4 regions of the Pantoea sp. X-Soil-TKNS-1207 genome follow, and region 1 is predicted to be linked to each of the others. Evidence: predicted binding sites of a transcription regulator. Region 1 holds the regulator's gene; each other region holds the start of a gene.
What was found. The regulator CRP, encoded in region 1, controls carbon source genes, mostly activating them, when cyclic AMP is high. The targets are predictions, from matches to a motif close to ATGTGANNNNNNTCACAT.
Positions count from the first base shown of each region.

Region 2: the regulator CRP is predicted to act here: its motif matches at 1,793-1,810, upstream of idnD (L-idonate 5-dehydrogenase).
Region 3: the regulator CRP is predicted to act here: its motif matches at 6,145-6,162, upstream of cdd (cytidine deaminase).
Region 4: the regulator CRP is predicted to act here: its motif matches at 2,320-2,337, upstream of AC6I8V_RS17690 (glycine dehydrogenase).

Region 1 is NZ_AP035958.1:3,957,289-3,965,079, reverse strand. It holds gene argD (bifunctional acetylornithine/succinyldiaminopimelate transaminase) at 1-103, shown strand, start outside; gene AC6I8V_RS18505 (YccS/YhfK family putative transporter) at 105-2,180, opposite strand; gene crp (cAMP-activated global transcriptional regulator CRP) at 2,239-2,871, opposite strand; gene AC6I8V_RS18495 (OsmC family protein) at 3,172-3,576, shown strand; gene AC6I8V_RS18490 (phosphoribulokinase) at 3,669-4,538, opposite strand; gene AC6I8V_RS18485 (YheU family protein) at 4,600-4,818, opposite strand; gene AC6I8V_RS18480 (hydrolase) at 4,821-5,837, opposite strand; gene AC6I8V_RS18475 (LysE family translocator) at 5,898-6,500, shown strand; gene AC6I8V_RS18470 (LacI family DNA-binding transcriptional regulator) at 6,502-7,482, opposite strand; gene tauA (taurine ABC transporter substrate-binding protein) at 7,716-7,791, shown strand, end outside.
Region 2 is NZ_AP035958.1:3,777,360-3,785,150, forward strand. It holds gene idnO (gluconate 5-dehydrogenase) at 1-603, opposite strand, end outside; gene idnD (L-idonate 5-dehydrogenase) at 613-1,644, opposite strand; gene AC6I8V_RS17485 (oxidoreductase) at 1,888-3,891, shown strand; gene rlmG (23S rRNA (guanine(1835)-N(2))-methyltransferase RlmG) at 3,892-5,010, opposite strand; gene AC6I8V_RS17495 (M48 metallopeptidase family protein) at 5,092-5,592, shown strand; gene AC6I8V_RS17500 (chloride channel protein) at 5,589-7,277, opposite strand; gene AC6I8V_RS17505 (Gfo/Idh/MocA family protein) at 7,429-7,791, shown strand, end outside.
Region 3 is NZ_AP035958.1:2,887,880-2,895,670, reverse strand. It holds gene mglA (galactose/methyl galactoside ABC transporter ATP-binding protein MglA) at 1-1,318, shown strand, start outside; gene mglC (galactose/methyl galactoside ABC transporter permease MglC) at 1,337-2,347, shown strand; gene sanA (outer membrane permeability protein SanA) at 2,484-3,203, opposite strand; gene AC6I8V_RS13520 (NAD-dependent malic enzyme) at 3,341-5,038, opposite strand; gene cdd (cytidine deaminase) at 5,196-6,095, opposite strand; gene AC6I8V_RS13510 (CidB/LrgB family autolysis modulator) at 6,216-6,908, opposite strand; gene AC6I8V_RS13505 (CidA/LrgA family protein) at 6,901-7,293, opposite strand; partial or broken gene AC6I8V_RS13500 (endonuclease domain-containing protein) at 7,380-7,720, shown strand; gene metG (methionine--tRNA ligase) at 7,762-7,791, opposite strand, start outside.
Region 4 is NZ_AP035958.1:3,817,094-3,824,884, forward strand. It holds gene AC6I8V_RS17670 (DUF4310 family protein) at 1-335, opposite strand, end outside; gene AC6I8V_RS17675 (DUF4311 domain-containing protein) at 348-1,124, opposite strand; gene AC6I8V_RS17680 (DUF4312 family protein) at 1,152-1,451, opposite strand; gene AC6I8V_RS17685 (SFCGS family glycine-rich protein) at 1,454-1,810, opposite strand; gene AC6I8V_RS17690 (glycine dehydrogenase) at 1,836-2,168, opposite strand; gene cybC (cytochrome b562) at 2,421-2,807, opposite strand; gene pmbA (metalloprotease PmbA) at 2,876-4,216, opposite strand; gene yjgA (ribosome biogenesis factor YjgA) at 4,332-4,874, shown strand; gene mpl (UDP-N-acetylmuramate:L-alanyl-gamma-D-glutamyl-meso-diaminopimelate ligase) at 5,003-6,358, opposite strand; gene fbp (class 1 fructose-bisphosphatase) at 6,526-7,533, shown strand; gene AC6I8V_RS17720 (methyl-accepting chemotaxis protein) at 7,605-7,791, opposite strand, start outside.

The DNA of each region.
Region 1 (7,791 bases):
TGATGTGATCCGTTTTGTCCCGTCGCTGGTGATTGAGCCGACCGACATCGAAGAAGGCATGGTGCGTTTCGCCGTAGCCGTGGAAAAGGTGCTGGCGGCGTAAGCTAGCTTTTTACCCGCAAGCGCATCCGCCAGCGGCCGTGATGGGGTCGCTGGCTCCATGCCAGAGAAGATATGGTATGCATCACGTTGAGGTGTTGCAGGATGCGCTTCACATGCTGTTCCACGATGGTAATCGCCCCTTCGTTGATGTTCTCCGGCGCTTCGAGGATGTTGCTGTCATTACCCGGCCCGTCATACGCCAGCCGCTGCTGACAACGCTGTAGCGCGATTTCGCAGGATTGCAGATAACGCTCCGCCAGCTTTGGCGTCAGCATGGTATGTTCACGCGCCAGAATGGTCATGGCGTTGATATGTTCAACAATGAACTGGCTGTGCGTCACCCACATGCGCATATCTTTCAGATACTGCGAATTAAACCCCGGCTCGGTCATCGCCTGATTGAGTGAGTTAAATAGCGCGTTGTGCGCCTGATTGACCCGGATACGTTGATACGCCAGCTTCTCCGGTGATTGTTCCGGTCCGAGCAACAGTTGCAGCGCTTCCTGATAGGTTTCCAGCGCATCGTGCGCGTTCTTTCGCAGCAAACCGCTCTGCCACTGCGGCCACAGCCAAATCATGCCGCCAAAGGCAATCAGGCATCCCATCAGCGTATCCATCATACGCGGCAGCAGAAACTCCGCGCCGTTCAGCGACAGCAGTTGTAGCGAATATACCGCCGTCACGGTAAAGCCAATCATCGACCAGCCGTAATACTTGCGCGTCACCAGATAGCTGGCGAGGGTAATCACCAGCATAAACAGTAGCGCCATCGACTCCGGCACGGCGAAGCGCAGCGAGGCGGCGGCGATTAACAGCCCGGCGAAGGTGCCGAGCGCACGGTGCTGAATCCTGACCCGCGTGGCGCTGTAGCCGTTCTGACTGACGAACATGGTGGTCATCAGAATCCAGTAAGGTTTGGGGATATTGAAGAACAGCGCCAGCCCGCTGCCGAACATCAGCATCACGGCAAAGCGCGCCGCGGTGCGCAGCGCCGGGGACTTCAGCGACAGGTAGCTGCGCAGCGCAGGAAAAAAGGGCAGACGCCGCTGGCGATCGGCCATCAGGTCGCGGGTGTAGAGCGGTTTCTGGCTACGCAATACGCGCGCAATGCGGCTGAAGTGGTACAGGCAAAAGTTACTCACCGGGTTATCCGGGTTCTGACGCGCAATCTTTTCCAGCGCGCTCAGCTGCTTGTCCATCTGGAAACGCTCCGGCAGCTGGTGATAGAGAATCGCGTCGGCCAGGATGCGCAGCCGGGCTGAGATGGTTTTGGCGTTCCAGCGGATCACCGCTTCCGCGTGGCTCTGCTCCACCAGTTTTTGCACCTCTTCCGGCTGATGCAGGCTGACGGAGATATGTTCCTGGAGATCGAGCGCCACCTGGAAGGCACGCGTCAGCCGTTTGTGGCTGTTGTCATTGCTGGCAGACAGCATATGCATCTGCTGATAGCAGGTGGTGATCAGATCGACCGCCTTCTGTTGACGCGCCAGCAACGGCGGCAGCGCCTTTTCCGGATCGGTCAGCTGCGTCAGCAGAGTGTATTTGGCATCGCAATAGTCGGCCAGTTCGCGGTACAGCAGGCTGAGGGTTTCGCGCATCGGCTGCTCTTTCCACAGCCAGAACCAGAACCAGTTAAACAGCCCGTACCACAGCGTGCCGCCGATATACAGCAGCGGCGGCACCCACATCGGCATACGTCCGGCCAGGCTGAGGGTAAAAATAGCGGCGATCAGCGTGGCGGGCAGCAAACGGCCATGCAACGGGCTGATCTCACCGGTCACGCCAATCAGCAGGGGCAGAATCAGCAGAATCAGCGGCAGGGGAATATGGTAATTGGTCAGCCACTGGATCAGAAAGCTGCCGGTGGCAAACAGGGAGCCGCCGACAATCAGGCGTTTAAAGAAGCGTTTGTGCGGCGTGTCGAGACCGGCGATGTTGCAGCAGGCAGGGACCAGCGAGAACAACAGGCCTTTTTGCAGATCGCCGAACAGCCAACCGAGCGCCACGGGCAGGCATAACACCAGCGTTTGCCGCAGGGCATAGTTAACTTCGGGATGATAGATGATTCGACGCCACATCAGCTCATCGCAGACAAAAACGGCGTGATGCTGCCATCACGCCGTAGGTGAGAAGAAATTAGCGGGTGCCGTAAACGACGATGGTTTTACCATGTGCTGAGATCAGATTTTGATCTTCCAGCATTTTCAGAATACGGCCGACTGTTTCACGTGAACAGCCGACGATCTGACCAATTTCCTGACGGGTGATTTTGATCTGCATCCCGTCCGGGTGGGTCATGGCATCGGGCTGTTTGGCCAGATTAAGCAGTGTCTGCGCAATGCGACCTGTCACATCAAGGAAGGCAAGGTTGCCTACTTTTTCTGATGTCACCTGCAGGCGACGTGCCATCTGCGACGAAAGACGCATTAAAATATCCGGGTTTACCTGAATCAGCTGACGGAATTTTTTGTAGGAAATTTCAGCCACTTCGCAGGCAGTTTTCGCTCGTACCCAGGCACTACGCTCCTGACCTTCTTCAAACAGGCCAAGCTCGCCGATGAAATCTCCCTGATTGAGGTAGGAGAGGATCATCTCTTTGCCTTCTTCATCTTTAATCAGTACCGCAACGGCACCTTTCACGATGTAGTAGAGCGTTTCCGCTTTCTCACCCTGGTGGATCAGGGTGCTTTTGGATGGATATTTGTGAATATGGCAATGGGACAGGAACCATTCGAGTGTAGGGTCTGTTTGCGGTTTGCCGAGAACCATTCGCTATTATCCTCTGTTGTAATCGTGCCCAAAACACAGGGGGCAGTTTTCCCTGTCAGGCGGTGAAATCATCAAGCGCTTCCAGTTAAGGAAATTATTCGGGTGTACTCTTAAGCTTAGCTTTTGATTCATCCCGCCTTCGTCTATTGCGACGAAAATATTTTCAGCACTGTTTGTAGCACAGCTTTTGCAAGCTGTCTTCTGTTGTCTCGCTTCAGCAAAAGCCGATTAGTCTGGATTGCTGTTTATCAGGTGAAGGCGTATTCTGGCGGCAAATCAGCCTGGTCAGGAGAAAGAATAATGCAGGCACGAGTCAAGTGGGTGGAGGGGTTAACCTTTCTCGGAGAATCCTCATCGGGCCATCAGGTATTAATGGATGGGAATTCTGGCGATAAAGCGCCGAGTCCGATGGAGATGGTACTGATGGCGGCTGGTGGTTGCAGTGCGATTGACGTGGTGTCAATCCTGCAAAAAGGACGTAATGACGTGACCGATTGCGAGGTAAAACTTACCTCTACGCGTCGCGAAGAAGCGCCACGCATTTTCACGCATATTAACCTGCATTTTATTGTCAGCGGCAAAGCGCTGGGCGATAAAGCGGTGGCGCGTGCGGTCGATCTCTCGGCGGAAAAATATTGTTCGGTGGCGATCATGCTGGGCAAAGGGGTAGAGATTACCCACAGCTACGAGGTCGTTGAGTTATAACGGCTATCTCGATCGTCAATTCCAGGTGCGAATGAATTCGCACCTGGGTTTGCAGGGTCGGCATTTCTGCCGGTCATGCCATAACTTCCTGATTATTCAATCCGTTTGCCTTCAATCAGCCGTTGCACCAGCGGCGTCATAATCAATTCCATCGCCAGTCCCATTTTGCCGCCCGGCACCACCAGGGTGTTCATATGCGAGATAAAGGAACCCTGAATCATCGCCAGCAGATAGGGAAAAGCAATGCCTTCCAGGCCACGGAAATGGATCACCACGAAGCTTTCATCCAGCGACGGGATTTCGCGTGCGGCGAAGGGGTTCGAGGTATCGACGGTTGGCACGCGCTGGAAGTTGATGTGGGTACGGGAGAATTGCGGCGTGATAAAGTTGATGTAATCCTCCATCGAACGCACCACCGAATCCATTACCGCTTCGCGTGAATGGCCGCGCTCGCTGGTATCGCGCACCAGCTTCTGAATCCACTCCAGATTGACGATCGGCACCACGCCCACCAGCAAATCAACATGCTCCGCCACATTGTGCGGCTGCGTTACGACGCCGCCATGCAGACCTTCATAAAACAGCACGTCGGTGTTTTCCGGCAGCGGCTGCCAGGGCGTAAAGGTGCCGGGCACCTGATTCCACGGCACCGCCTCATCGTAGGTGTGCAGATATTTGCGCGACTGGCCGAGGCCGGTCTGACCATAATGCTTAAAGGTCTGCTCCAGCAGGCCAAAATCGTTGGCTTCCGGCCCGAAGTAGCTGATATGACGGCCAAGATCGCGCGCTTTGCGGATCGCCATATCCATTTCCGGGCGGGTATAACGGTGGAAACTGTCGCCTTCCAGCTCTGCGGCATGCAGATCCAACTGCTGGAAAATTTTACGGAAGGCAAGGCTGGTAGTGGTAGTTCCGGCGCCGCTGGAACCGGTGACGGCAATAATCGGATGCCTGGCTGACATAACAAAGCTCCCTGTGAGGTCCGGCGATGAGCATTGTTAGCACGAAAAGCCGGGATGTGCATTAGCCGCGAAATTCACCGCGCGCCATGATATTGACGGTTTCGTGCAGTTCTGACCACACGAGCACCGCATCGCCGCGCTCCAGCTGACGACGCACATCGGCGACTTTCTGCATCAGGCTTCGCTCCTGTTCACCGTAGTCGGTCCCTTCGCGCAATACAAAGGATTCAATCAGGTTTTCCAGCGTTTCGGGGTCAAGTTGTTGCCACGGAATAATCACAGTCACACATCCAGATAAGTTGATAACCACTGCGGCACGCGCTGTTCCAGCCACATTTGCGGCCGCAGCAAGGTACCGCTGACAAAGCCGACATGGCCGCCCTGTTGGGTCAGCTGATACTCAATCGACGGCGACAGTTGCTGCGGCTGCGGGATCACCGCGTCGGTCATAAAGGGATCGTCCTGCGCATGGATGATCAGCAGCGGCTTACGCACGCCGGTCAGTAACGGCATGGCGCTGGCGCGATGATAATAGTCGCCCGCATCGATAAAGCCATGAGCGCGTGCGGTAATGGCATCGTCAAAGTCGCGCAGACGACGCAGGGCGCGCAGCTGACGTAAATCCACCGGCAGCGTGCCGGGCCAGGCCTTGAGCTTGCGTCGGGCGTTCTTTTTTAGCTGGGTCAGCAGGTAGTGCTGATAAAACCGTGAGAAGCCGTTCTCAATTTTCTGGCTGCATGGCTCCAGCAGCAGGGGCGCCGAGATCGCCACGGCGGCATCCAGCGGCGCATCATGTCCCTGTAGCCCGGCCAGACACGCCAGCATATTGCCGCCCAGCGAGACGCCCACCGCGGCGGTTGGCACATGGCCCCACTCACGCCGCAGCCAGTGCAGAAAGTAGGTCGCGTCTTCGGTTTCGCCGGAATGATAGATGCGATGCAGGCGATTAGGCTCGCCGCTGCAACCGCGAAAGTGCATCACCACCGCCAGCCAGCCGCGCGCCTGGCACGCCTGCATCAGCCCGTGGGCATAAGGGCTGTGGAAGCTGCCCTCCAGGCCGTGAAACAGCACCATGCGCGGTTTATGCGCGGCCTGTGCCGGATCTTCACTCCAGGCGAGATCGACGAAATCACCGTCCGGCAGGTCGAGACGCTGCCATTGCGGACGCAGGGTGACGCGCCGTCGTAGCAGACGCGGCAGCAACGTTTGCAGATGCGGATTGCGGAAACCGCTTAGCGGAATGAAGGCTTCGCTCGCGGGTGTGTCAAAATTACTGTTGTAAAGGCTTGTCTGATGCATGGCTCGCTGATAGCTTCGCTAGGTTGTTAGCTTTTCTGGGTGAGGAGCACCCGAATAAACATGGAACTGAGTCTGTTTTTATCAATGCTGGGCTTTCTCTGGGTCGCTGCGATCACGCCAGGCCCCAATAATATGTTACTTACTGCCTCCGCTGCCAACTTTGGCTTTCTGCGCACCATTTCATTGCTCATTGGTATCATGATCGGCATGCAGGTGATGTTGCTGATGGTGGCATTTGGCATTGGCGGTTTAATCCTGCTGTATCCCTCCCTCCATCTGGTGCTGAAAATCGCCGGTAGCCTGTATCTGCTGTGGCTGGCGTGGAAGATCGCCACCGCCGAGTATGAAAAACTCGACACAGATGAAGCGCCTCCGGCGCCGATGCCGTTCTGGCAGGGTGGGTTGTTGCAGTTAATCAACCCCAAAGCCTGGCTGATGGCATTAGGTGCGGTCGCCAGCTTTAGCCTGGCGGGCGCGGCCTACCTGCATTCCGTGGTGGCGATCAGCATCGGCATGGCGCTGGTGAATGTGGTGTCCGGGGTGATCTGGATGGGGTTCGGTAGCATGATTGGCCGCCTGTTGCGCAGCCCGCGTGCCTGGAAAATCTTTAATCTGGCGATGGGCCTGTTGACGGCGGCCTGCGTGCTGTTGATCTGGCACTGAGTCAGCTGGAGGCGCGTTCCACGCGCCGCCACGGTAGTACCTCGTGTACTACTGGTGTTAAGGGCTGGCGCATGCGGTTCAGCAGCAGCTGCACACTGCGTGCGCCCAGCCGGTTCATTGGCTGTTCGATGGTGGTCAGTGGCGGATTGAGGCTACTGGTAAACGGAATGCCATCAAAACCCACCACCGCTAAATCCTCTGGTACGCGCAGGCCCGCTTCCAGTGCCGCGTGGACGACACCCACCGCCAGCACATCCGAGACCGCAAAGACCGCATCCGGGCGCTCCTTCAGCGCCAGCAATTCACGTAACGCCGCGCTACCCGCTTCACAGGAGATATTTTCGGCATAGGCCACGCCACCCCAGTGCAGCTCCAGGTGTTCCAGGGCTTCGCGATACCCCTCTTCACGCCGATGCGAATAGAGATAACGCATATCACAATTCACCAGCGCAATGCGGCGACGACCTTTTTCCGCCAGATAACGCACGGTCTCAAAGGCGGCTTCTTTATTATCAATGGTGACGCTTGAGGCGGGCAGGGCAGGATCGTATTCGGCGCACTGCACCCAGGGGGCATCGCCAATCAGGTTTTTCAGCTCATGCAGGCAGGGCGCGGCATCCATGGTGATGATGCCATCCACCACTTTGCCGGTGAGAAGGGCCAGATAGGCCGCTTCACGCCGCAGCTGCGACGCGGAATTACACAGCAGGATGTGATAACCCTGTGCCTCTGCTTCAGCTTCGATACCCTGCACCACACGGGAGCAGAAGGGATTGGTGATGTCTGAAATTAACACCAGTAACATATGGCTTTGTGCGGTGCGCAGCTGACGTGCCAGCAAATTGGGTTGATAGTCGCAGGCGTTAATGGCGGCAAGCACCCGCTGACGCGTGTCGGGTCGTACTCCTGGATGCTGGTTCAACACCCGTGAAACCGTTGCTTTCGATACGCCAGCCAGCTGTGCCACTCTCTCAATCGACATATCACCACGCGCCTGTATTAACTGGAAAAATCAGGAATCTATCAATAACACAGTCGTCATGTGAGCGCGTGACATATTTCCGTCTTTACGACTTCTTTGCAATTGCGCATTTCGCATAGCCTTACCCGATGATGATCTAAGAACGGATTTTCATTAGGGATAATTTTTAATTCCTTTATGAAACCATCGCGGCTGGAGAAACTGCCCCCAACATAAAAACATTGGGGTGAAAGATGATGGCCGTGAAAAAAAGCATAACAACATTAGCCGCAGCGCTGGCGCTGCTGACGTTCCAGGCGCAGGCGGTCA
Region 2 (7,791 bases), 180 kb from region 1:
ATCCGCCAGCGCCTGGGTCATCTCGGTGACGAAATAGCCGGGAGCGATCGCATTCACCTGAATGTTGTGGCGCGCCAGCTCAACGCACATCCCCCGCGTCAGCATGGTCACCGCGCCTTTGGAGGCGGCATAAGGCGTGATGGTGTCGCGGCCTAATTCGCTCTGCATCGAACCAATGTTGATGATTTTGCCCCGCTGGCGATCCACCATCTTTTTCGCCACGGTTTGCGATACCAGGAACACCGCCGTCTGGTTAACCGCAATCACGTCATTCCAGTCCTGCTCCGGGAATTCGAGGAACGGACGACGACGCTGAATACCGGCGTTGTTCACCAGCACATCAATCGCGCCCCACTCGGCTTCGATTTCATCCACCGCCTGCTGCACCTGTGCCGACTGGGTGACATCGAAGGCTTTGGACTGGGCGCGCAGCCCCAGATCGCGCAGCCTTGCGGCGGCCTGCTCGGCGCCTGCCGGCGTGGTGGCGTTGACGATCACTTCCGCACCGGCTTCCGCCAGGCCCTGCGCCAGCAGGAAACCAATGCCGCGCGCCGAACCGGTGATCAGAACGCGTTTACCTTCGAGGGAAAAAAGCTGACTCATGGGATCTCCTTAAAATGTTAACTGGACTTTCGCGGCACGGGTTTTATCGCCCGCAAATTGCAGCGCGGCATCAATGTCCTGCCAGCCATAAGCGCCGCTAAATAACGGCAGCGGCTTGACGATGCCCTGCGCCAGCCACTCGACGGCGGTATTGAATTCGTGGGTAAAACGGAAGGAGCCGACCAGGTTAATCTCTTTGGCAATCAACTGCATAATCGGGAACGACGGGATAGCGCCGCCCATGCCGACCTGCACCAGCGTGCCTTTGGCGCACACCACATCGAGGCAGCGTTGCAGCGAGGACGGATGGCCGGAGGCTTCAAACGCCACGTCGAAATAGCCTTTGTCGGCCAGGTAAGGCGTGAAGTCGCCGTCGGCGGCGTGGATCACCCCGGTGGCGCCCATCTGCTGCGCCATCGCCAGCGAACGCTCGCTGATATCGCTGCACACAATCGAGGCTGCGCCACGCGCTTTGGCGGCGGCGGCAATCAGGCAGCCAATCGGGCCAACGCCGGAGATAAACACATGTTTACCGGTGAGATCGCCCGCCTGATGGGTGGCGTGAATGCACACCGCCAGCGGCTCGGCAAACACCATCACGCTTTCATCGGCATCCTGCGGAAACGGCACGCACTGCGCGCTATCCACCACTTTGTATTGCGTGAAACCGCCATCGACATGCGGTACATACATGGCGCTGCCGAAGAAACGCATGGAGACGCATTGGTTCTCCTGCTCGCGCTGGCAATATTTGCACTCGCCGCACGGCTTCGACGGGTTAACCGCCACCTTCTGATCGGCTTTCAGACGCGGATCATCGCTCTCCACCACATAACCGATCACCTCATGGCCGAGGATCATCGGCATTTTGACTTCATAAGTGCCGACTTTACCCTCCTGGTAATAGTGCAGATCCGAACCGCAAATGCCGCCGCGCGTGATGCGTACCAGCGTGCCTTTGCCGTTCCATTCCACCTGCTGCTGCGCCACGCTGACTTGTTTTTTTCCGGTGATCACGCAGGACTGCGTTTCGATATTCATAACGTCCCCATTCAGTGTTGTTGCAATGGGGGCCATAAGACCGGGTTACGTCGTTTCAAACTGTGATGGAGATCACTCAAAAACATGTTACGAAAAGGGTGTTACGCATAACGTGATACCGGCGGTCTGTTACCCTCAACCCACGCTTTTTTGACGTTTCTCACACCCTGAACGCATCCCTCTTCCTTCCCGTCCAATACCCGCTAAAGTTAACTCATCCGACCACTTAATTGATGAGTGATTATGCGCGAGTACCCTTCCCTGTTCGCCCCACTGGATTTAGGCTTCACGCAACTTAAAAACCGCTTCCTGATGGGTTCGATGCATACCGGCCTTGAAGAACATGCCGATGGCGCTGAGCGGCTGGCGGCCTTCTATGCCGAACGCGCCCGTGAAGGGGTGGCGCTGATTGTCACCGGCGGCATCGCGCCAAACCCACAGGGGGTGGTCGCCCAGGGCGGTGCGATTCTCAATCAGACAAGCCAGTGCGGCTGGCATCAAAAGATTACCGATGCGGTACACGCGGCTGGCGGCAAAATTGCCCTGCAAATCCTTCATGCGGGGCGTTACAGCTATCAGCGCAATCTGGTCGCTCCCTCGCCGTTGCAGGCGCCCATCAACCCGTTTATGCCGCAGGCGCTGAGCGAAGCCGATATCCTGCGCACCATCGCCGACTTCGCCAACTGCGCCCGGCTGGCGCAGCAGGCCGGTTACGACGGGGTGGAGATCATGGGATCGGAGGGGTATCTGATTAACCAGTTTCTGGTGGCGCATACCAACCAGCGCGACGACGCCTGGGGCGGCGATGTGGCGCGACGTCAGCGTTTTGCGCTGGCGATAACGCGTGCGGTACGTGAAGCCGTGGGCAACGCGTTCATCATTATCTTCCGTATTTCGATGCTTGACCTGGTGCACAACGGCAGCACGCTGGCGGAGACGCTGGAGCTGGCGGAAGGGCTGGAGCAGTGCGGCGTCACGCTGTTTAACAGCGGCATTGGCTGGCATGAGGCGCGTATTCCGACCATCGCCACCTGCGTGCCGCGCGCCGGATTTGCCTGGGTAACGAAGCATCTGCGCGAACGGGTGTCGGTGCCGGTAATTGCCACCAACCGCATCAACCATCCGGCGGTGGCCGAAGCGTTACTGGATGAGGGAATTGCCGATATGGTGTCGATGGCGCGGCCTTTTCTCGCCGATGCCGCGTTCGTCAGCAAAGCCCGCGCCGGCGAACAGGACGCGATCAATACCTGCATCGCCTGCAACCAGGCGTGTCTCGACCAGATTTTTGTCGGCAAAGTGACCTCCTGCCTGGTGAACCCGCGCGCCTGCCACGAAACGCTGATGCCGGTCACCGCCGCGCGCCAGCCGAAACGGCTGGCGGTGGTGGGCGCAGGTCCGGCGGGTATGGCGTTCGCCTTGCAGGCAGCGCAGCGCGGCCATCAGGTCACGCTTTACGAGGCCGAAGCGCAGATTGGCGGGCAGTTTAATATCGCCCGCCAGATCCCCGGCAAAGAGGAGTTCAGCGAAACGCTGCGCTATTTCCGCCATCAGTTGCAGGCGGCGGGCGTCATCATCCATACCCAATGTCGCGTCACGGCCGACCAGCTGGACAGCGCCGACGAAGTGATTGTCGCCACCGGCATTGCTCCGCGCCAGCTGGCCCTTCCCGGCATCGATCATCCCTGCGTTTTAAGCTATCTCGATGTACTGCGCGATAAAAAGCCGGTGGGTAAACGCGTGGCGATTATTGGCGCGGGCGGCATCGGTTTCGATACTGCCGAATTCCTGCTGCATCAGGCCGGACATCACGAGGATTTCTACCAAAGCTGGGGCATTGATCACGCGTTACATGCGCGCGGCGGCATCATCCCGCCACGACCGCTGCCCGCCGACCGACAGATCTGGTTGCTGCAACGCAAAACCGGCAAGCCCGGTGCCGGGCTGGCGAAAACCACCGGCTGGATCCATCGTGCCAGCCTACAGGCGCACGGCGTAAAAATGTGGGGCGATGTGGAATATCTGAAGATTGATGGCGAGGGGCTGCACCTGCGTCACCAGGGCGAAAGGGTCACGCTGGCGGTGGATAACGTGGTGATCTGCGCCGGTCAGGAGCCGCTGCGCGAACTGGCTGACCAGCTCGCGGCGCGCGGTAAAACGGTGCGGGTGATCGGCGGCGCCGATGTGGCGCAGGAGCTGGATGCCCGCCGCGCCATTGCGCAGGCCACCGAGCTGGCGCTCAGCCTGTGATTAACGCAGTTTGACTGAACGCAGCACCACAAACTTCGCATTCGACGCCACCAGCGTGCAGTTGCCGAACAACTTTTTCATCTTGTGGTGATAATCGAGGTGGCGGTTGCCAACAATGCGCAACTCGCCGCCATATTGCAGGCAGCGTTTGGCATCACGCAGCATCTGCCACGCCAGGTGGTCAGTCACCGCATGTTGCTGATGGAACGGCGGATTGCACAGTACCGCGTGCAGGCGATCGGACGGGAAACCGCTCAGCGCATTGTTCACGCGGAACTGGCAGCGCGCCAAATCCTGCGGCCGGTTCACTTCTACGTTCAGACGGCTCGACGCCACCGCCATATAAGATTCGTCAAAGAACAGCACCTCGGCCTGCGGGTTCTGCTCCAGCGCCACCAGGCCCACCACTCCATTACCGCAGCCGAGATCGAGAATCTCCCCTTCCACATCATGCGGCAGATGTTGCAGGAAAAAGCGTGCGCCGATATCCAGCGAGCTGCGGGAAAATACGTTGGCGTGGTTGTGGATCTGATAATCGGTATCGTCGAGCGGCCAGACGGTGGTCGGCGGCTGGTCTGCCAGCGTCGGCGCGGTGTAGCGGCTGTAAATCAGGCGCGCTTTTTTCCACGCCAGCGAGGTTTTGCTCTCGCCAAGAATGCGTTCGAAGAGTTGCAGCGTGGAGCTATGAATATCTTTGGCTTTCGCCGCCGCCAGAATCAGGGTGTCCGGCGTGACCACAGCGCGCAGCGCACGCAGCTGATGCTCCAGCAGCGCCAGGGCTTTAGGGATTTTGATCATTACCACCGCCGGAGCCGACGGCAGTTCAGCCAGGCTATCGAGAAACTGCACCTGATCTTCATCCAGCTGGTTAAGGTGCAGATTCTGTCGTGCCGCCTGCTGGCTCAGCCAGGAATCGCTGACATGCCAGACCTGACGCGGGTTCAGCCCGCAGGTCAGCGCGCCAAAGCTGTCGTTAAACACCAGCACCGGACCGTCCGGCAGCGCCTGCTGCAACAGATATTCATCTGCCGCATCCCACGCCTGCAACGGGCTTTCTTCACGCATCGGTGGAAAGCGGTGCAGCGTCAGGGTGCGATCGGTCAGTTCAAATTGGCTCATGGAATCTCCGGCGTGGTACACTTTGCGCGATTTTCGCCCTAAAAAGGGGGCGCAGTATACTGTCTTTCGCCGGGAATCCCAATGTCATTAATCTATCTGCAGGGCTACCCTGAACATCTCCTCGCCCAGGTACAGACGCTGATTGATCAGCAACGTCTGGGCGCTTTTTTGCAACAACGCTATCCCGACACCCATGACGTGGTCAGCGACAAAGCGCTGTACGACTACACTCAGGCGCTGAAAAACCGCTATATGCGCAGCGCGCCGCCGATAAGCAAAGTTATCTGGGACAATAAAATCAAGGTGATGAAGCACGCCCTTGGCCTGCATACCGCCATCTCCCGCGTGCAGGGAGGGAACCTGAAAGCCAAAGCGGAGATCCGCATCTCCACCTTTTTCCGCCCCGCCCCGGAAGCCTTTCTGCGCATGATCGTGGTGCACGAGCTGGCGCATCTGAAAGAAAAAGATCACAACAAGGCCTTCTATCAGCTGTGCTGCCATATGGAGCCGGATTACCACCAGCTGGAGTTCGACACGCGGCTGTGGATGACCGACCAGGCGCTGCGCGGCAACGCCGCTTAAAGAAACTCCTGCGCTTTCTGAATCAGGCTGGTTTTCGTCAGCGCGCCAAGGAAGTGACGTTCCTGCGGGTTGTTCAGTACCGGCAGGCGTTCCAGCGTCACACGAGCAAACGCCTCCCAGCCTTCACGCATACTCTGGTTCTGATAAATGCACGGGAAGTTGTCGTCCATCACCGTGCTCACCGGCGATTGCAGGGTGATTTCCTGCGACAACACCTTGCGTGAGATATCGTGAATCGACACTACGCCCAGAAACTGGCCGCTGGCGTTAATGACATACACATAACGCTCGCGCTTCAGCGAGCTGACAGCCAGCGCCTGGCCGACGGATTCATCCGGTTGCAGGGCGGCGCCGGGGATGATCAACTCATCCACCCGCATATTGTCGAAATCGTATTTGGCCTCGGAGCGGCTGAGATGCCCGCTCACCACCGGATAGGTGCTGGCAGATTGCAGGCGATACACCAGCATCGACGCCAGTACCGAGGCGATCATCAGCGGGAACAGCAGGCTGCTATTGAGCGTCATCTCCAGCACCATCAGCATCGCCATCAGCGGCGCCTGGCTGACCGCCGCCAGCACCGCCGCCATACCGACCGCCGCGTACAGCAACGTATCGCCCACCGGCAGATGCAGCGCCGCACCGATACCGGCCAGCAGCGCGCCGAGCAAAGCGCCAATCAATAACGACGGGGTAAACAAGCCGCCAACCGCATTCGAACCCACCGACAAAGTGGTCGCCAGCGTTTTCAGGATCAATAACGCCAGCAGACCGCCCAGCAGGTAATTACCATCGATGATTTTAACGATCACTTCATAGCCGTTACCCAGAATATCGGTGGAGATCAGCGCCAGAAAGCCCACCGCCAGTCCGCCTGCGCCCAGCCTTAGCGGCAGCGAACGCACATGGCCGAACAGCGCTTTGCTGCGCGCGATCAGCTTGATCAGCAACCAACCGGCCAGCCCGGATGCCAGCCCAATGACCACCGTCATCAGCAGGCTGGTGATATCCATCTGGAAGCTCACATTCGCCAACGGATAGAGCGCGTTGCGAAAACCCAGCGACCACATGGTCATCACCGCTACCGCCGAGGCGATAACCAGCGGGATGAGCCGCTGCAACGCAGAGATGCCAAAGGCAATCTCCGCGACAAAAATCGCCGACGCGAGCGGCGCGTGATACACCGACGACAGCCCGGCGGCCGCAGCCATCGCCACAATATCGCTGTTACGCAGGCCGAGAGATTTCGGCAACCAGCGGCCAATGATGCTGCCGCACAGCGCCGACAGCTGCACCATCGGCCCCTCTTTACCAATCGACGCGCCGCTGCCGATACTGGCAATCGACGACAGGGCGCGAAACAGCGAGGTTTTGGTCGGCACCGCATCCAGCCGGGCGTTGATCACCTCCAGGTAATCGGTTTTCATCGTCTCCTGCTTTTCAATGGCGACGGCATAGCGTAAAAACCAGCCCGCCAGCAGACCACCGGCCCCCACCAGCAACGGCCAGAAAATCCACGGCCAGACGTGCATCGCCACGGTGATTTCATTGTCACTGTTGAACAGCAGATGGTTGATCAGATCGATGATCGCGCGGAAACCGAGCGTCACCAGTGAGGCCGCGCAACCGACCGGGATGGCAATCAGCAAGGTAGTCCAGTTCAGTGCATGTTTACTTCCACTCACCCGCGCGTCCTCTTCAGTCCGGGATAAAAATCATAGCAGCATCATCATATTGGAATGCGGATCTCAGGATCAAATTTCGCCTGCGTTAGCTGATTACGTCATCGGGTCAGCGTGCTAATCTGCCTCTTTATCCTTGCAGGAGAGACCGCTCGTGATTCGCTTCGCCATTGTGGGAACCAACTGGATCACCCGCCAGTTTATCGACGCCGCGCATGAAAGCGGCAAAATGAAACTGAGCGCCATCTATTCACGTCAGCAGCAGCAGGCAGAGGAGTTCGCGAAGGATTACCCCTGCAAGCTGACCTTCACCTCACTCGAAGCGATGGCCGCCAGCGATGCCATCGACGCAGTGTATATCGCCAGCCCCAACGCGCTGCACTGCGCGCAGGCGCTGCTGTTTATGTCGCACGGCAAACATGTGATCTGTGAAAAACCGCTGTGCTCCAACCTGCGTGAAGCCGAAACGATGATCGCCTGCGCGCGTGAAAACAACGTGGTGCTGTTCGAAGCCTTT
Region 3 (7,791 bases), 1.1 Mb from region 1:
GAGCATCCTGTTTCAGGGTGAAGAAATTGATTACAAAAGCTCCAAAGAAGCGCTGGAAAATGGCGTATCGATGGTGCACCAGGAATTAAATCTGGTATTGCAACGCAGCGTGATGGATAACATGTGGCTTGGCCGTTATCCACGCAAAGGTGTCTTTGTCGATCAGGATAAAATGTATCGCGATACCAAAGCGATCTTTGAAGAACTGGATATTGATATTGATCCACGCGACAAAGTGGCCAATCTTTCTGTATCGCAAATGCAGATGATTGAAATTGCCAAGGCTTTCTCCTATGACGCCAAAATCGTTATTATGGATGAGCCAACTTCATCGCTGACGGAAAAAGAAGTTAATCATCTTTTTACCATTATCCGTAAGTTAAAAGATCGTGGCTGCGGCATTGTCTATATCTCGCATAAGATGGAAGAGATTTTCCAGCTGTGCGATGAAATCACCATTCTGCGTGACGGACAATGGATTGCCACCCAGCCGCTGGAAGGGCTGGATATGGATAAGATCATCGCCATGATGGTTGGCCGTTCGCTGAACCAGCGCTTCCCGGACAAAATTAACGTACCCGGCGAAGTGATTCTGGAAGTCCGTCATTTGACGTCACTGCGCCAGCCGTCGATTCGCGATATTTCATTCGATCTGCATAAAGGTGAAATTCTGGGTATTGCCGGGCTGGTGGGGGCCAAACGTACTGATATCGTGGAGACCCTGTTTGGTATTCGCGAAAAATCGGGCGGCACCATTAAGCTGCACGGCAAAACGATTAACAACCACAGCGCCAACGAAGCGATTAACCACGGCTTTGCCCTGGTAACGGAAGAACGTCGCTCCACTGGTATTTATGCTTACCTTGATATTGGATTTAACTCGCTTATTTCCAACATCAGAAAGTATAAAAACAATATGGGTTTGCTGGACAATAAACGCATGAAAAGCGATACCCAATGGGTGATTGATTCCATGCGGGTAAAAACGCCGGGACATCAAACCCAGATCGGATCGCTGTCTGGTGGTAACCAGCAAAAAGTGATTATTGGTCGCTGGTTATTAACTCAGCCGGAAATTCTGATGCTTGATGAACCCACGCGTGGTATTGACGTGGGCGCGAAGTTCGAAATTTACCAGCTGATCGCTGAGCTGGCGAAAAAAGAAAAGGGCATCATTATTATTTCTTCTGAAATGCCGGAACTGTTGGGCATTACCGATCGCATTCTGGTGATGAGTAATGGACAGGTAGCGGGCATTGTTGATACCAAAACGACCTCGCAGAATGAAATCCTGCGTTTAGCGTCATTACACCTTTAATGAAGCAAGGGCTTTAACATGAAAGCGACTACTAAAAAGAATGCGCTAACCTGGTTAAAAGAGGGCGGCATTTACGTTGTCCTGTTGGTACTGCTGGCTATTATTATTTTCCAGGATCCGACATTTTTAAGTTTAATGAACCTGAGTAATATTCTGACCCAATCGTCGGTGCGTATTATTATCGCGCTGGGCGTCGCCGGGCTGATCGTTACCCAGGGTACTGACCTGTCGGCGGGTCGTCAGGTTGGTCTGGCGGCGGTAGTGGCGGCAACCTTGTTGCAGGCCATGGACAACGCCAACAAGGTGTTCCCGCATCTGGAAACCGTGCCGATTCCGCTGGTGATCCTGACTGTGTGTGTGATTGGCGGCATCATCGGTCTGGTCAACGGCCTGATCATCGCTTATCTCAAAGTGACGCCTTTTATCACCACCCTGGGCACCATGATTATCGTTTACGGCATCAACTCGCTGTACTACGACTTTGTCGGTGCATCACCGATTGCCGGTTTTGATCCGGGCTTCTCGACCTTTGCGCAGGGCTTCTTCCGCTTTGGCGATTTCAAGCTGTCGTACATCACGTTCTACGCCATTATCGCGATCGCATTCGTGTGGGTCCTGTGGAACAAAACCCGTTTCGGTAAAAACATCTTCGCAATCGGCGGTAACCCGGAAGCGGCGAAGGTTTCAGGTGTCAACGTGCCGCTGAACCTGATTCTGGTTTATGCGCTGTCCGGCGTGTTCTATGCCTTCGGCGGGATGCTGGAAGCGGGCCGTATCGGCAGTGCCACCAACAACCTTGGCTTTATGTACGAGCTGGATGCGATTGCAGCCTGTGTGGTCGGCGGCGTCTCTTTCGCCGGTGGCGTGGGTACGGTAGCGGGTGTGGTAACCGGTGTAATCATCTTTACGGTGATCAACTACGGTCTGACCTATATCGGCGTCAACCCTTACTGGCAGTACATCATCAAGGGCGGCATCATCATCTTCGCCGTAGCGCTGGACTCACTGAAATACGCGCGTAAGAAATAATATTACTGAGTACGAACAAGGGCCGCTCTATAGCGGCCCTTTTCTTTTCACCTGTAGCGGCGTGATTTATCGCGCGCCTTTTGCTTTTATGCACCAGAAAGACATGCGCGATAAATTGCGCCGCTACGAATCCTCGTTATTTGTTTAGCTTTTGTTCCATTTCCAGCAGCTGCTCCGGCGTTACGGCTGGATAGCTCTGCGCATCTTCCGGCACTTCATGCACCGCAGGAATCGGCACCAGCGGGCCTAAAAAGCGCGGTTCGCGTTTCATCAGATAGAGATCCGCCAGCGCCCCTAAGCGAGCGCCCACCTCACGCAGACGCACCGTCAGCATATTTTTGGGTGACGGCACCGCATAGCACTGCGCCTGAATCCCCAGATGCTGAGCGATATACAGCGCGCGTTCGCAGTGGAAACGCTGGGTGATGATAATGAAATCATTGGTATCGAAGACTTTGCGGGTGCGCACAATCGAATCCAGCGTGCGGAAACCCGCATAATCCAGCACGATGTCCGCCGGATCGACGCCAGCTTTGATCAGATCGCGACGCATGGTCATCGGCTCGTTATAACTTTGCAGCGCATTATCGCCACTCAGCAGCAGATAGTTCACCTTGCCGCTGTTGTAGGCGTTAAGCGCGCCCTGAATACGGTACAGGTAATACTGATTGATCACGCCGGTACGATAATATTTGGCGGTGCCCAGCACCACGCCAACCTGGCGATGCGGCAGCGAGGCGACATCTTCGTAGATAAAGGGAGCGGTTTTCCAGCTTATCCAGCGGTCGAGGCCAAGTGCGGTCGCCACCACCAATAAGATGATGAAAAGCAGACCAAAGAAAACGCGTTTAATCATGCGCGCAGGCACTCGGTTGGCGGAAATCGGAATGGATCAAGGCTACTTGAGGTGCCTGCGGGAAGCAAGTTAACGCCGGTTGGCTGGCGTTTTTTTAAGCATTGCCGGGCCTGCAAAGACCCGGCAGGGAGGTGACATCAGATGGAGGTACGACGGTAATGACGATACTGCGGCAGCCAGAAGTTGTTATTCACGGCTTTCGACAGCACATCTTCCGAGGTCACTACGGCAACACCCGCCAGCTGCGCGGCTTTACCCACTTCCATGGCGATCACTTTGGACACGCCCTGAATGTCTTTAATCTCCGGCAGTACCGGGCCTTCGCCGTCATTCACTAGCGGTGAACAATCAGCCAGTGCGCGGCTGGCGGTCATCAGCATCGAATCGGTGACGCGGGTTGCACCTGCGGCGATAACCCCTAAACCAATACCTGGGAAGATATAAGAGTTGTTGCACTGGGCAATCGGGTAGGTTTTACCTTTCCAGTTCACCGGTGCAAACGGGCTGCCGGTGGCAACCAGCGCGGCGCCATCGGTCCAGGCGATGATATCCGCCGGCGTGGCTTCAACGCGTGAGGTTGGGTTCGACAGTGGCATCACAATCGGACGTTTGCAGTGCTTATGCATCTCACGGATGATCTCTTCGGTGAACAGGCCTGGCTGACCAGACACGCCGATCATGATATCCGGTTTCGCGTTGCGTACCACGTCGAGCAGGGAAATCGAATCGGAAGTGGTATCCCAGCTTTTCAGGTTGTCACTCTTCTGCACCAGACGGCTCTGGAAATCGAGCAGGTTCGGCAGTTTGTCGGTCAGCAGGCCAAAACGGTCCACCATCAGCACGCGGGCGCGCGCTTCGTCATCGCTAAGACCTTCCGATTTCATCTGCGCGATAATCTGTTCGGCGATACCACAACCGGCGGAGCCGGCACCGAGGAACACCACTTTTTGCTCACACAGGCGACTACCCGCAGCGCGGCTGGCGGCAATCAGCGTACCGACGGTCACCGCCGCGGTGCCCTGGATATCATCGTTAAAGCAGCAGATTTCATCGCGATAACGCTCCAGCAGCGGCATGGCGTTCTTCTGCGCAAAATCTTCAAACTGCAACAGCACGTTCGGCCAGCGGCGCTTAACGGCCTGGATAAATTCGTTAACGAAGGATTCGTACTCTTCACCGGAAATACGTGGGTGACGCCAGCCCATATACAGCGGATCGTTCAGCAACTGCTGATTGTTGGTGCCGACATCCAGCACCACCGGCAGGGTGTAGGCCGGGCTGATGCCGCCACAGGCGGTATACAGCGACAGTTTGCCGATCGGGATGCCCATACCGCCGATGCCGAGGTCGCCAAGGCCGAGAATACGTTCGCCATCGGTGACCACAATCACCTTCACATTCTGCTTGGTGGCGTTCTGCAACATGTCTTCGATGCGATCGCGGTTGTTATAGGAGATAAACACGCCGCGCGCACGACGATAAATTTCTGAGAAGTGTTCACAGGCCGCGCCGACGGTAGGGGTATAGATAATCGGCATCATCTCTTCCAGATGATTGTCGAGCAGGCGGTAGAACAGGGTTTCGTTGGTGTCCTGGATATTACGCAGATAGACGTGCTTGTCGTTATTGTTTTTGAAATCCTGGAACTGACGCCATGCGCGCTCGGCTTGTTCTTCAATGGACTCTACGGCTTCGGGTAGCAGGCCATTGAGATTGAATTCGTTACGTTCTTCGAGGGAGAAGGCGCTGCCTTTGTTCAACAGCGGAAATTCCAGCAGGATCGGACCCGCGTAAGGGATATACAGCGGACGTTTACTTTCGTACTCGAGTTCCATGCAGTGTTTGCTCCGGTTGCAGTGTTTTCTGGCGTGTCGCCGGGAAAGGTAACGCCAGCCTTTCTTATTGTGAAGTGATTTCTGGCGCCCGATCCTATGAAATTTCCTGCAGATGTACAGCGTTTGTTAATAAAAGGTCACAAAAGCGGTGAAAGGATCACTTAACTGCGATGGCTGACAAATCCACTACGGCCAGGTCGCGACATCCCAGCGTTGTCAGGGTGGCGCGGGTGGCATCCAGCTGGCTGAGCGTGCCGGAACGACACTCGGCCAGCGCCGCCTGCTGCACGCTGTCCAGCGGCTCGTTGTGCATATTCATCAGAATCAACGCCGCCTGCAACGGTGGCAGGCTGGGATTGAATGCCGCGTTTTCCGCATAACGTCCGCTAAAAATCTGCCCGCTACGGCTACGCAGCGCCACACCGCTGTAGCTCTGGCTGTAGGGCGCATGGCTTTGGTTCGCGGCTTCAATCGCCGCCTGTTGCAGGGTGTCGCCCTGTAAAACAAAACCGTGATCAATCGGGGTAAGCAGGCGTTCGCTGATATTCAAATCCGCCGGGCCGAAGGCATCTGGCAGATAATCACCCAGCGTGCTGATGGCTCGGCCGGGCAGGCTGATACGGATGGCGGTGCCGCTGTTCAGCTCGTTCATAAACTGGCGGCAGTGGCCGCATGGCGTGTAGTTGACGGTGATGGCGTCGAGTTGTTCTTCACCGCGCAGCCACGCGTGGGTGATGGCGCTCTGCTCAGCATGTACCGTTTGTTGCAGGGGCGCGCCCTGAAACTCCATATTGGCGCCGAAATACCAGTTGCCGCTGACGCCGCGTGCAATCGCTCCCACATTGAAGTTTGAAACCGTGGCCACCGCGCAGGAGGCGGCAATCGGCAGCAACGCCAGTGCCAGCGCATCGGCATCCAGGCCGGTTGCCTGCTGTAACTGCGTCACTTCACTGGCCAGTAACACGCCATGAAAATCGGCGCTGGCGAGCAGCGGTTGCAGCGCCTGTTGCAGATTGATCGGCAGGGCAGAGAAAGCAGTGGTGAATCTTGGATGCATGATGGACCTCGTAAACTCGTCAGCGGCGGCGCGCCGCCTGAAGGGTTATATGTGATCTGTATCGCCCTGACAATGCAAGCTTTCTTGCTTGTTTCAACTTTGCGAGATCTCTCGCAAGTTTTACCCCAGCCAGTGCATCAGGAGCGGGAACAAAAAAGGGGCCAGCAGCGAAGTAATGATGCCGCAAATCACCAGCGCCAGAGAGCTGAACGCCCCTTCCTGATAGTCTATCTCTGCGGCGCGCGCGGTGCCGAGTGCGTGTGAGGCGTTGCCTATCGCCAGCCCGCGTGACGCCTTGCTTTTCACCCCCATCAGGTTCAGCAGCATATGACCGAACACCGCGCCGAGCACCCCGGCGATCAGCACGCAAATGGCGCTGATGGCGGGAATGCCGTGCAGTGAACCGGAAACCGCCATCGCAATCGGGGTGGTGACGGATTTTGGCATAATGGTGGCGGCGATCTCTGGCGTCGCTCCCAGCCATAAGGCAATGGCGGTGCCGGAAATCATCGCCGTCATGCTGCCAATAAAACAGACGCTGATAATGGTTTTCCAGCGAGCGCGGATCTGATGCATCTGCTCATACAGCGGCAGCGCCAGCGCCACCACCGCCGGTTGCAGGAACTGATTCAGCACGGCGCTGCCAGCGAAGTAGCGGGCGTAGGGCATATGCGTCAGCAGCAAAATCGGGATGACGATTGCCATCGCGACCAGCAGCGGATTAATGATCGAGATATTGATTTTTGCCGCCAGCCTGCGCGCCAGAAAATAGGCCAGCAACGTGAGCGGCAATGACCACCAGATATCACTCATCCTCTGGCTCCTTCAGCGTGTTCGGGCGTTGCATACGTTCGGCGCTCAGGCCGACGATCACCAGCACCAGGAAGGTGCTGATCAGGCAGGAGACGACAATCGGACCGAACTGGGCGGTGAGGATGTCGGTATAACTCATCACCCCCACGCTTATCGGTACAAACAGCAGCGCCATATAGCGGATAAATAAATGGCAGCCGGGTTTAACCCAGTGCACCGGCAGGATTTGCAGCGCCAGCAGGGTAAACAGCAGCAGCATTCCGATGATGCTACCAGGAATGGTGATAGGAAGCAGAGCAGCAATGCCAATCCCGGCATAAAGTGCGGCATAAATGATGACAAAGGCACGAAAATAGCGCCAGCAGACAGATAGCACGGTGAGCATGACAGGCTCCTGTTTTCATAGGGCTTCATCATACGCATTAAGCGCTTAGCGTGCCAGAGATCACATTGCGGGCTGGATTCCAGCTTATGCAACGCATTCTGACAACGGCGATAAAAATGGATAGGTTGGCGGCGCTGGATAAGGAGGTCACGAAGAAAGGAACAACGCTAACCCCGCGAGAGCGGCGTCAGAAAATGCCGGAGGCCGAACTGCGGTTATGGCATTTTTTACGCAATCGCCATTTGTGTGGATATAGGTTTCGTCGCCAGCATCCGGTTGGGCGTTACAGGGTTGATTTCGCCTGCATTGAACGTCTGTTGATTATTGAGCGGGATGGCGGGTGATCCGTTTCTGGAATCATCCGGTGTTTATGGCGTTTGATGCGGTGATGGAGGCGATTTATCAGCAGTTAAGGATGACTGCGTAGCTGGCCCTCTCCCGCAGGCGGGAGAGGGCGGCCGCGATACCTTACTTAACCGGCATTCCCGGCTGAGCACC
Region 4 (7,791 bases), 140 kb from region 1:
AAGTTCGCCACCGGGAAGACAATCCCCGCACCCAGCAACAACGCCGGTACACCGAGACCGACGCCGGTCTGGATTGCGCCGCCAATATCGAGGATCCCCACCAGCGAACCTTCAATGATGCGGGCAAACAGGAAGCTGGCGCCAAAGGCCGCCACCGCGCCGTAGACGCCGGTCTCCATGCCGGAACGCAGCATCGAGACAAACGCCACTTCGTTAAAGGCGCCAATGCCGTACAGGTAGTACATATGCGTACCGGCAAACACCCCGGCGGAAAGCAGGCCGACAAAAAGCGGGAAGGACCAGTCGGCGTACCAGAACCCTTTGTTTTCGTTCATGCTGATGGCTCCTTATTTGCCGCTGACGCTGTTGTGGATCATATCCAGCCAGCCAGGAATGCCGAGCTGGAAGGATTGCAGCAGTTTCATGTCGAAGCCGCGGAAGAAGCCGCTCAACACAAACAGCAGCACGATGGCAAACATCATCACTTTGGTGACTTTGTTCCAGCCGCTCTCTTCCACGCCTTTACCGATCAGGATACCCAGCACCAGACCCGGTACGGCGTTGCCCATGATCAACTGCGCCAGACCGCCAAAAATGGTGGCCCAGAAACCGGATTTTTTACCGGCATCGATTGCCGCCAGCCAGAAGATCACCGGCATCACGGTGTTCACCAGCAGGTTGGCTGCCGGCACCAGTACCTTGACCGCCGTGACCTGCAACGCGGCCGGGACGGCAGAAGCGGTGCTGTTAAGGAAAGCGACGACGATCATGCCGATGATGCCGCAGGCAATCGCCATCTTCTTCGGGTTGTGTAGTGTTTCTGCGACGTTGCGGTTTTTCACCATCAGTGCGGCAGCGCCCCAGTTCGGCAGGATGCGATGGTCAACGTCTTGTGTGAATGAACCCGCCGCAACGGATGACGCCCAGGCGTTAAAGAAAAAGCCGAGACCAAAGGAGAAGTGCGATGCCGGATCGCCCTCGCAGGAGTTGAGTTCGCCCAACGTACGGAACGCGCCCATGCCTTGGGTGGTGGGTGCGTGGAACATGCGCGCTGCGCCTGCCCCGACTCCGACGCCCACCAGACCACCGATGATTAACGACTTAAACAAAATAATTAAAAACATGCGTTTACCTTTGTTTTTCGTCTGTTGTTAAGGTGCCGCCGTGAATGTCACCTGCTCGGTGTCGATCACGGTGACGCTGACGGTAATTTCCAGCTCGACGCTGTAAACCCGCCGCTCACGCGCGAGGAAAAAGAACAGAAATTTCTCCGTCCGCACACGCTCCTGCGCGCGCAGCACCCGGACATCCTGGGGTTCAATGCGCAGCAGAATATTTTGCGTGGTGCGCAGCACCTGCTGCTGCACATGGCTCAACGCATCGGCAAAGGCTTTGGCTTTGCTGTCGCCTTTGCCCTGTACCGTTACCTGAGTCTCGTATTGTTGTTTCATGCTCAGCTGCCGTGTTTTTTGGTCCAGGCCTGCACCAGCCGCTCGCCCAGTTCTTCTTTGTCCATAAAGCCGAATCCGAGCACCGTCGCGCCTTCGTTGATCGCCGTAACGCCTTCATCAATCGAACGCATACCGTGCTTCGCTTTGTAGCCATATTTGTTCTGCGCGGTAATGGCGCCTGCGCCACCGCTGCCGCAGAAGGAGATACCGAAATCCGCGTTCTCGGCCTTCATCACGTCGCCCAGCTTCATATCGGCGGCCACACCCGGCACCACCACCGCACGGCCACCGGCCTTTTCCACGCCTGCCGCGACTTTTTGTCCTTTACCCAGACGATCGCCAATCACTACGGTTACCATGCTAAATTCCTCTCTGATTGCTGACTTAGTTCGACTTTGCCACTTCAATATGTACCGACAGCAGCCACGCCTCTTCGCGCGGCAGATTGCCAAACAAATCCACCACCTGCTGCGCCAGCGTCATGGTCTCGGGCGAGATGTCCTCAAACAGCTCCGCTTCCACGTCCGGTAAGGCTTCGCCGGTGAGGGAGCGCGAGGCCATCGCTCGCACATGTGAGGCCAGCATTTGCTGCTGCACCGCATTGGGTTCGATGTGGTGCGCGGCGTATAGCGCGGCAATTTGCTCCATCACGTTATCCGCCAGCGCCTGAATCGCTTCCGGCGTGCTCTGTTTCAGCGGGACTGCTTCACTCCTCACCTGGTTTACTCCTGTTACAGCGGACAATGACTGATAATTCGCGTTGAAAATAAATTACGCTTTCCGCCTGAGGGTGTGGAGACGCAACTTTTCCACCTCGAAGTGGAAATCGGACGGGCAACTGTGCGCCAGATCGCAGGGCGCACGAATAATGCAAAATGCATCACATTTCGCACGGATTGGGGGATTTTTGCCGCTTATGCGGGCAGAGAGTGCCGGGAAATAAGGCCAGCCGGATGGCTGGCCCGTCTGTCAGCGGAATTTCTTATGGTTAACGCCGCGAATATCTTCCAGTTTCTTCGCTTCGGTTTTGGCTTCGTCCAGTTTGTTGGCTTTCGCCAGCTGATCGACCACATCAATCTGGGCAATCAGCGAATCGAGTCCCGCGTGATAATCCTTGATCTGCGCGCTGTCAGCGGGCTGGCCTTCCAGTTTTTCCGGCGTGGATTTTTTTGCATCCTCCGCCGCCTGGCGCATCTTGCCGAGCGCGGTTTGCATCTCCTGAGCATCGTCGGTTTTTTTCACCGTTTTCAGCCCAGCGTTCAGGGTATCCATATCTTGCTTCAGTTCAGCCGCATACAGGCTGGCACTGGAGAACAACAACGACAGAGACAACATTGCAATCACATGCTTACGCATCGTTTCTTCCTTTTTATTGTGGAGATAAAAAAGGCAGCCTTGCGGGCTGCCTTCAGGAATCGATGTCATTATTGTCCGGCGATTTTCATCTCCGGGAGCAGCACCGATCCACACTGGATGTTGCTGCGGGTTTCAATATCGTCGCCGACGGTGACCATATTGCGCCACATGTCTTTCAGGTTGCCGGCGATGGTGATTTCACTCACCGGATACTGGATTTCACCGTTCTCCACCCAGTAACCGGCGGCACCGCGTGAGTAGTCACCGGTGATGGCACTGACGCCCTGCCCCATCAGCTCCGTCACCACCAGACCGCGGCCCATCTGCTTCAGCATAGCGTCGAAGCTATGACCCTGACCGGCGATGCGCCAGTTGTGGATACCGCCCGCATGGCCGGTGCTTTGCAGGCCGAGCTTACGCGCGGAATAGCTGGTCATCAGCCAGTTTTGCAGCACGCCATCTTTGATGATGTCACGCGCCTGGGTGCGCACCCCTTCGCTGTCGAACGGCGTGGACGCCAGGCCCTTCAGCAGATGCGGTTTCTCTTCGATGGTCAGCCATTCCGGCAGGATCTGGGTTCCCAGCGCATCCAGCAGGAAGGTGGATTTGCGGTACACGCTGCTGCCGCTGATCGCGCCCACCAGATGCCCAAACAAACCGGTCGCCACTTCCGGCGCGAAAATTACCGGCGCTTTCATGGTGGAGAGTTTGCGCGGTGACAGGCGGGACAGCACGCGGCGTGCGCACTCCGCACCCACCCACTCGGCGCTTTTCAGATCGTCAATGGCGCGGCCGATGGTGTAGGCGTAATCGCGTTCCATATCGCCATTGTGCTCGGCAATCACGCAGCTGGAGAGCGAATGACGGCTGGAACAGTAGCCCTGCAACATGCCGTGGCTGTTACCGAATACCTTGATGCCAACGTGGCTGTTGAAGCTGCCGCCTTCGGTATTGGTAATGCGTTTATCGACCTTCAGCGAAGCCTGTTCAGCCTGGGCGGCCAGTTCGATGGCGCGATCGGCATCGATCTCCCACGGGTGATAAAGATCGAGATCCGGCGCGTCAAAGGCCAGCAGATCGGGATCGGCCGGGCCAGCATAAGGATCGGGGGAAGTGTAACGGGCAATGTCGATAGCCGCCTGCACGGTGCGCTTGATGGCGTCCGGGCTGAGGTCGGTTGAGGAAGCACTGCCTTTGCGGTTTTGATGATAGACGGTGATACCGAGCGCGCCATCACTGTTGAATTCGACGTTTTCCACTTCGCCGTAGCGGGTACTGACGCCGATACCGGTAGTTTTGGTCACCGCCACTTCTGCGCCATCGGTGCTGGCTTTCGCCAGCTCCAGCGCCTGTGCGACAGCCTGTTCCAACACTTTACGTTGTTCTGCAACCTGAGTAGATACGTTCATCGACCTGCCGTCTAATCTTATGTATGAATGTTTTGAGTCTATCAGACTCAGAGAACAATTTCGCAGTCACCCGATAAACTGGTAGGATTAGCCTCTTTTTTTTGGGAGCCAAGAGATGACCAAGCAGCCCGAAGACTGGCTCGATGATGTGCCGGATAATCAGGAAGAAGAAGACGAAGAGATTATCTGGGTCAGCAAAAGCGAAATTAAACGCGATGCCGAGGAGCTGAAGCGCCTGGGTGCCGAGCTGGTTGATCTGGGGAAAAACTCCCTCGACAAGATTCCACTCGACGAAGATTTACGTGCCGCCATCGAACTGGCGCAGCGCATTAAAAAAGAAGGACGTCGCCGCCAGTTGCAGCTGATCGGTAAAATGCTGCGCGCGCGCGATGAGGAGCCGATTCGTCTGGCGCTGGATAAGCTGAAGAACCGCCACAACCAGCAGGTTGCGCTGTTCCATAAGCTGGAGCAGTTACGCGATCGTTTGATTGATCAGGGCGATGACGCGGTAGCCGAGGTGATTAACCTCTACCCGCACGCTGACCGCCAGCAGCTGCGCAGCATGATTCGTAATGCGCAGAAAGAGAAAGCGGCGAACAAGCCACCTAAAGCCGCCCGTCAGATTTTCCAGTATCTGCGCGAGCTGGCTGAGGCGTAAGGTTTGTGTGCCAGCGGCCCCCCTCCCGCCAGCGGAAGAGGGAGGTGTGCAATATCCAGGTCGGGCACCAACAGCCCCTTCTCCCGCTAGCGGGAGAAGGTTGGGATCAGGGCGACAGCCTACTGCGCTTAACGCCCCAATCGCTCCAGCAGTTTCTGATGAATACCACCAAACCCGCCGTTACTCATCACCAGAATCGAATCGCCAGGCTGGGCGACTTTCGCCACCATCTCCACCAGCGTATCAATATCCGCGCTCCAGTGAGCAGGCTGCATACAGGCGTCGGCCACGTCCGAAACCTGCCACGGAATATGGTGCGGCTGGAACAGGAACACTTCATCCGCACGCCCCAGTGACGGAGCCAGATCATTCTTGCTGACGCCCATCTTCATGGTATTGGAACGGGGTTCCAGCACCGCCAGAATGCGTGCCGTGCCGCCAACTTTGCTGCGCAGCGCCGCCAGCGTAGCGAGGATCGCCGTGGGATGGTGCGCAAAGTCATCGTAGACTTTGATGGCGTTCACTTCACCGCGCAGCTCCAGACGACGACGCGCATTGATAAAGCGACCCAGCGCCTCACCGGCATCCTCCGGCTTCACACCCACATGACGCGCCGCGGCAATCGCCATCAGGCCGTTATGCATGTTGTGCTCGCCCACCAGGCCCCAGTTCACTTCCGCCACTCGCTCGCCGTCAAGCCACACTTCCCAGCGCGAGGCGTCCGGCGTCAGCTTCTTCGCCTGCCAGTGGCCGTTGTCGCCCACGGTTTCCTGCTCGCTCCAGCATCCCATCGCCATCACCTGCTTGAGGTTGTGATCGTGTTCCGGCAGCAGGATCTTGCCCTGGCCCGGCACGATGCGGATCAGATGGTGGAACTGTTTCTGGATCGCACGCAGATCGTCAAAGATATCCGCATGATCGAACTCCAGGTTATTGAGGATCAGCGTACGCGGGCAGTAGTGGACAAACTTGGAGCGCTTGTCGAAGAAGGCACTGTCGTACTCGTCGGCTTCGATAACGAAGAACGGGCTTTTTCCTAATTTTGCCGAAACGTCGAAGTTTCCTGGCACGCCGCCAATAATGAAGCCGGGTTCAAGGCCACAGGCCTCCAGAATCCACGCTGCCATGCCTGCCGTGGTGGTTTTGCCGTGGGTCCCGGCCACCGCCAGCACCCAGCGGTCGCGCAGCACGAAATCGTGCAGCCACTGTGGGCCTGAGAGGTAAGGAATGTTGCGTTCCAGCACTGCTTCCACACAGGGATTGCCGCGCGTCATGGCGTTGCCGATGATCACCAGGTCCGGTGCCGGGTCGAGCTGACTGGCGTCATAACCCTCCGTTAATTCAATACCTTGCTGCTCCAGCAAGGTGCTCATTGGCGGATAGACATTGGCGTCAGAGCCGGTCACTTCGTGGCCGAGTGAGCGTGCCAGCATCGCCAGACCGCCCATGAAGGTGCCACAAATCCCAAGGATGTGAATGCGCATAAGAGATCCATTACTCAAAAGTTCGGCGCACAGTGTAACGCCGAGTGCAGGTGGAAGAAACGGATTAGGACTATGGTTTTTAAAGTTCAATCGGCTAAACTGCGTACGCATACGTTGGCAGTTTGTTACAGCCGCTGCCACTCCATCGTAGATTCAGGGAATGTGTTATGAAAACGTTAGGCGAATTCATCGTCGAGAAGCAACACGACTTTCCTCACGCCACAGGTGAACTGACGGCGCTGATTTCATCCATCAAGCTGGGTGCCAAAATTATCCACCGCGACATTAACAAAGCGGGTCTGGTGGATATTCTCGGTGCCAGCGGCGTGGAAAACGTGCAGGGTGAGCAGCAGATGAAACTGGATCTGTTCGCCAACGAAAAGCTGAAAGCTGCACTGAAAGCGCGCGGCATTGTGGCGGGCATCGCTTCTGAAGAGGAAGACGAGTTCGTTATCTTCGAAGGCGTGGAGAATGGCAAATACGTGGTGCTGATGGATCCGCTCGACGGTTCTTCTAACATCGACGTTAACGTTTCCGTCGGAACCATTTTCTCTATCTATCGTCGTATCACGCCGCCAGGCACGCCGGTGACTGAAGAAGACTTCATGCAGCCAGGCAACAAACAGGTTGCGGCGGGTTACGTGGTTTACGGTTCATCCACCATGATGGTGTACACCACCGGCGTTGGCGTCCACGCCTTTACGTACGATCCGTCGCTCGGTGTGTTCTGCCTGAGCCACGAACGTATGACCTTCCCGGAGAAGGGCTACACCTACTCCATCAACGAAGGTAACTACATTCGCTTCCCGCAAGGCGTGAAGAAATACCTGAAGTTCTGCCAGGAAGAGGATATCGCCACCAAGCGTCCTTACACCTCACGCTACATCGGTTCACTGGTTGCTGACTTCCACCGCAACCTGCTGAAAGGCGGCATTTATCTCTACCCAAGCACCGCCAGCCACCCGAAAGGCAAGCTGCGTCTGCTGTATGAGTGCAACCCGATGGCGTTCCTTGCCGAGCAGGCGGGCGGTAAGGCCAGCGACGGCAAAACCCGTATTCTCGACATCCAGCCAGAAGCGCTGCATCAGCGTTGCCCGTTCTTCTGCGGCAACGACGCAATGGTTGATGACGTTGAGCGCTTCCTGCGCGAGTTCCCGGACGACCACCAGGGTTGATGGGATGTTGACCAGGGGCGCATAAATGCGCTCCCAGCATTTTTCGAAGGCGGCTTTTGCCGCCTTTTCTTTTAGGCCTGCGCCACGCGGAACTGGGCCATCGACTCCTGCAACTGCTGCGACTGCGCTTCCAGCGACTGGGTTGCGGCGCTGGCTTCTTCGACCAGTGCGGCATTCTGCTGCGCCACCTCATCCATCTGCGTCACCGCCTGATTGACCTGCTCAATACCGCGGCTCTGCTCCTCAGACGCCACCGAA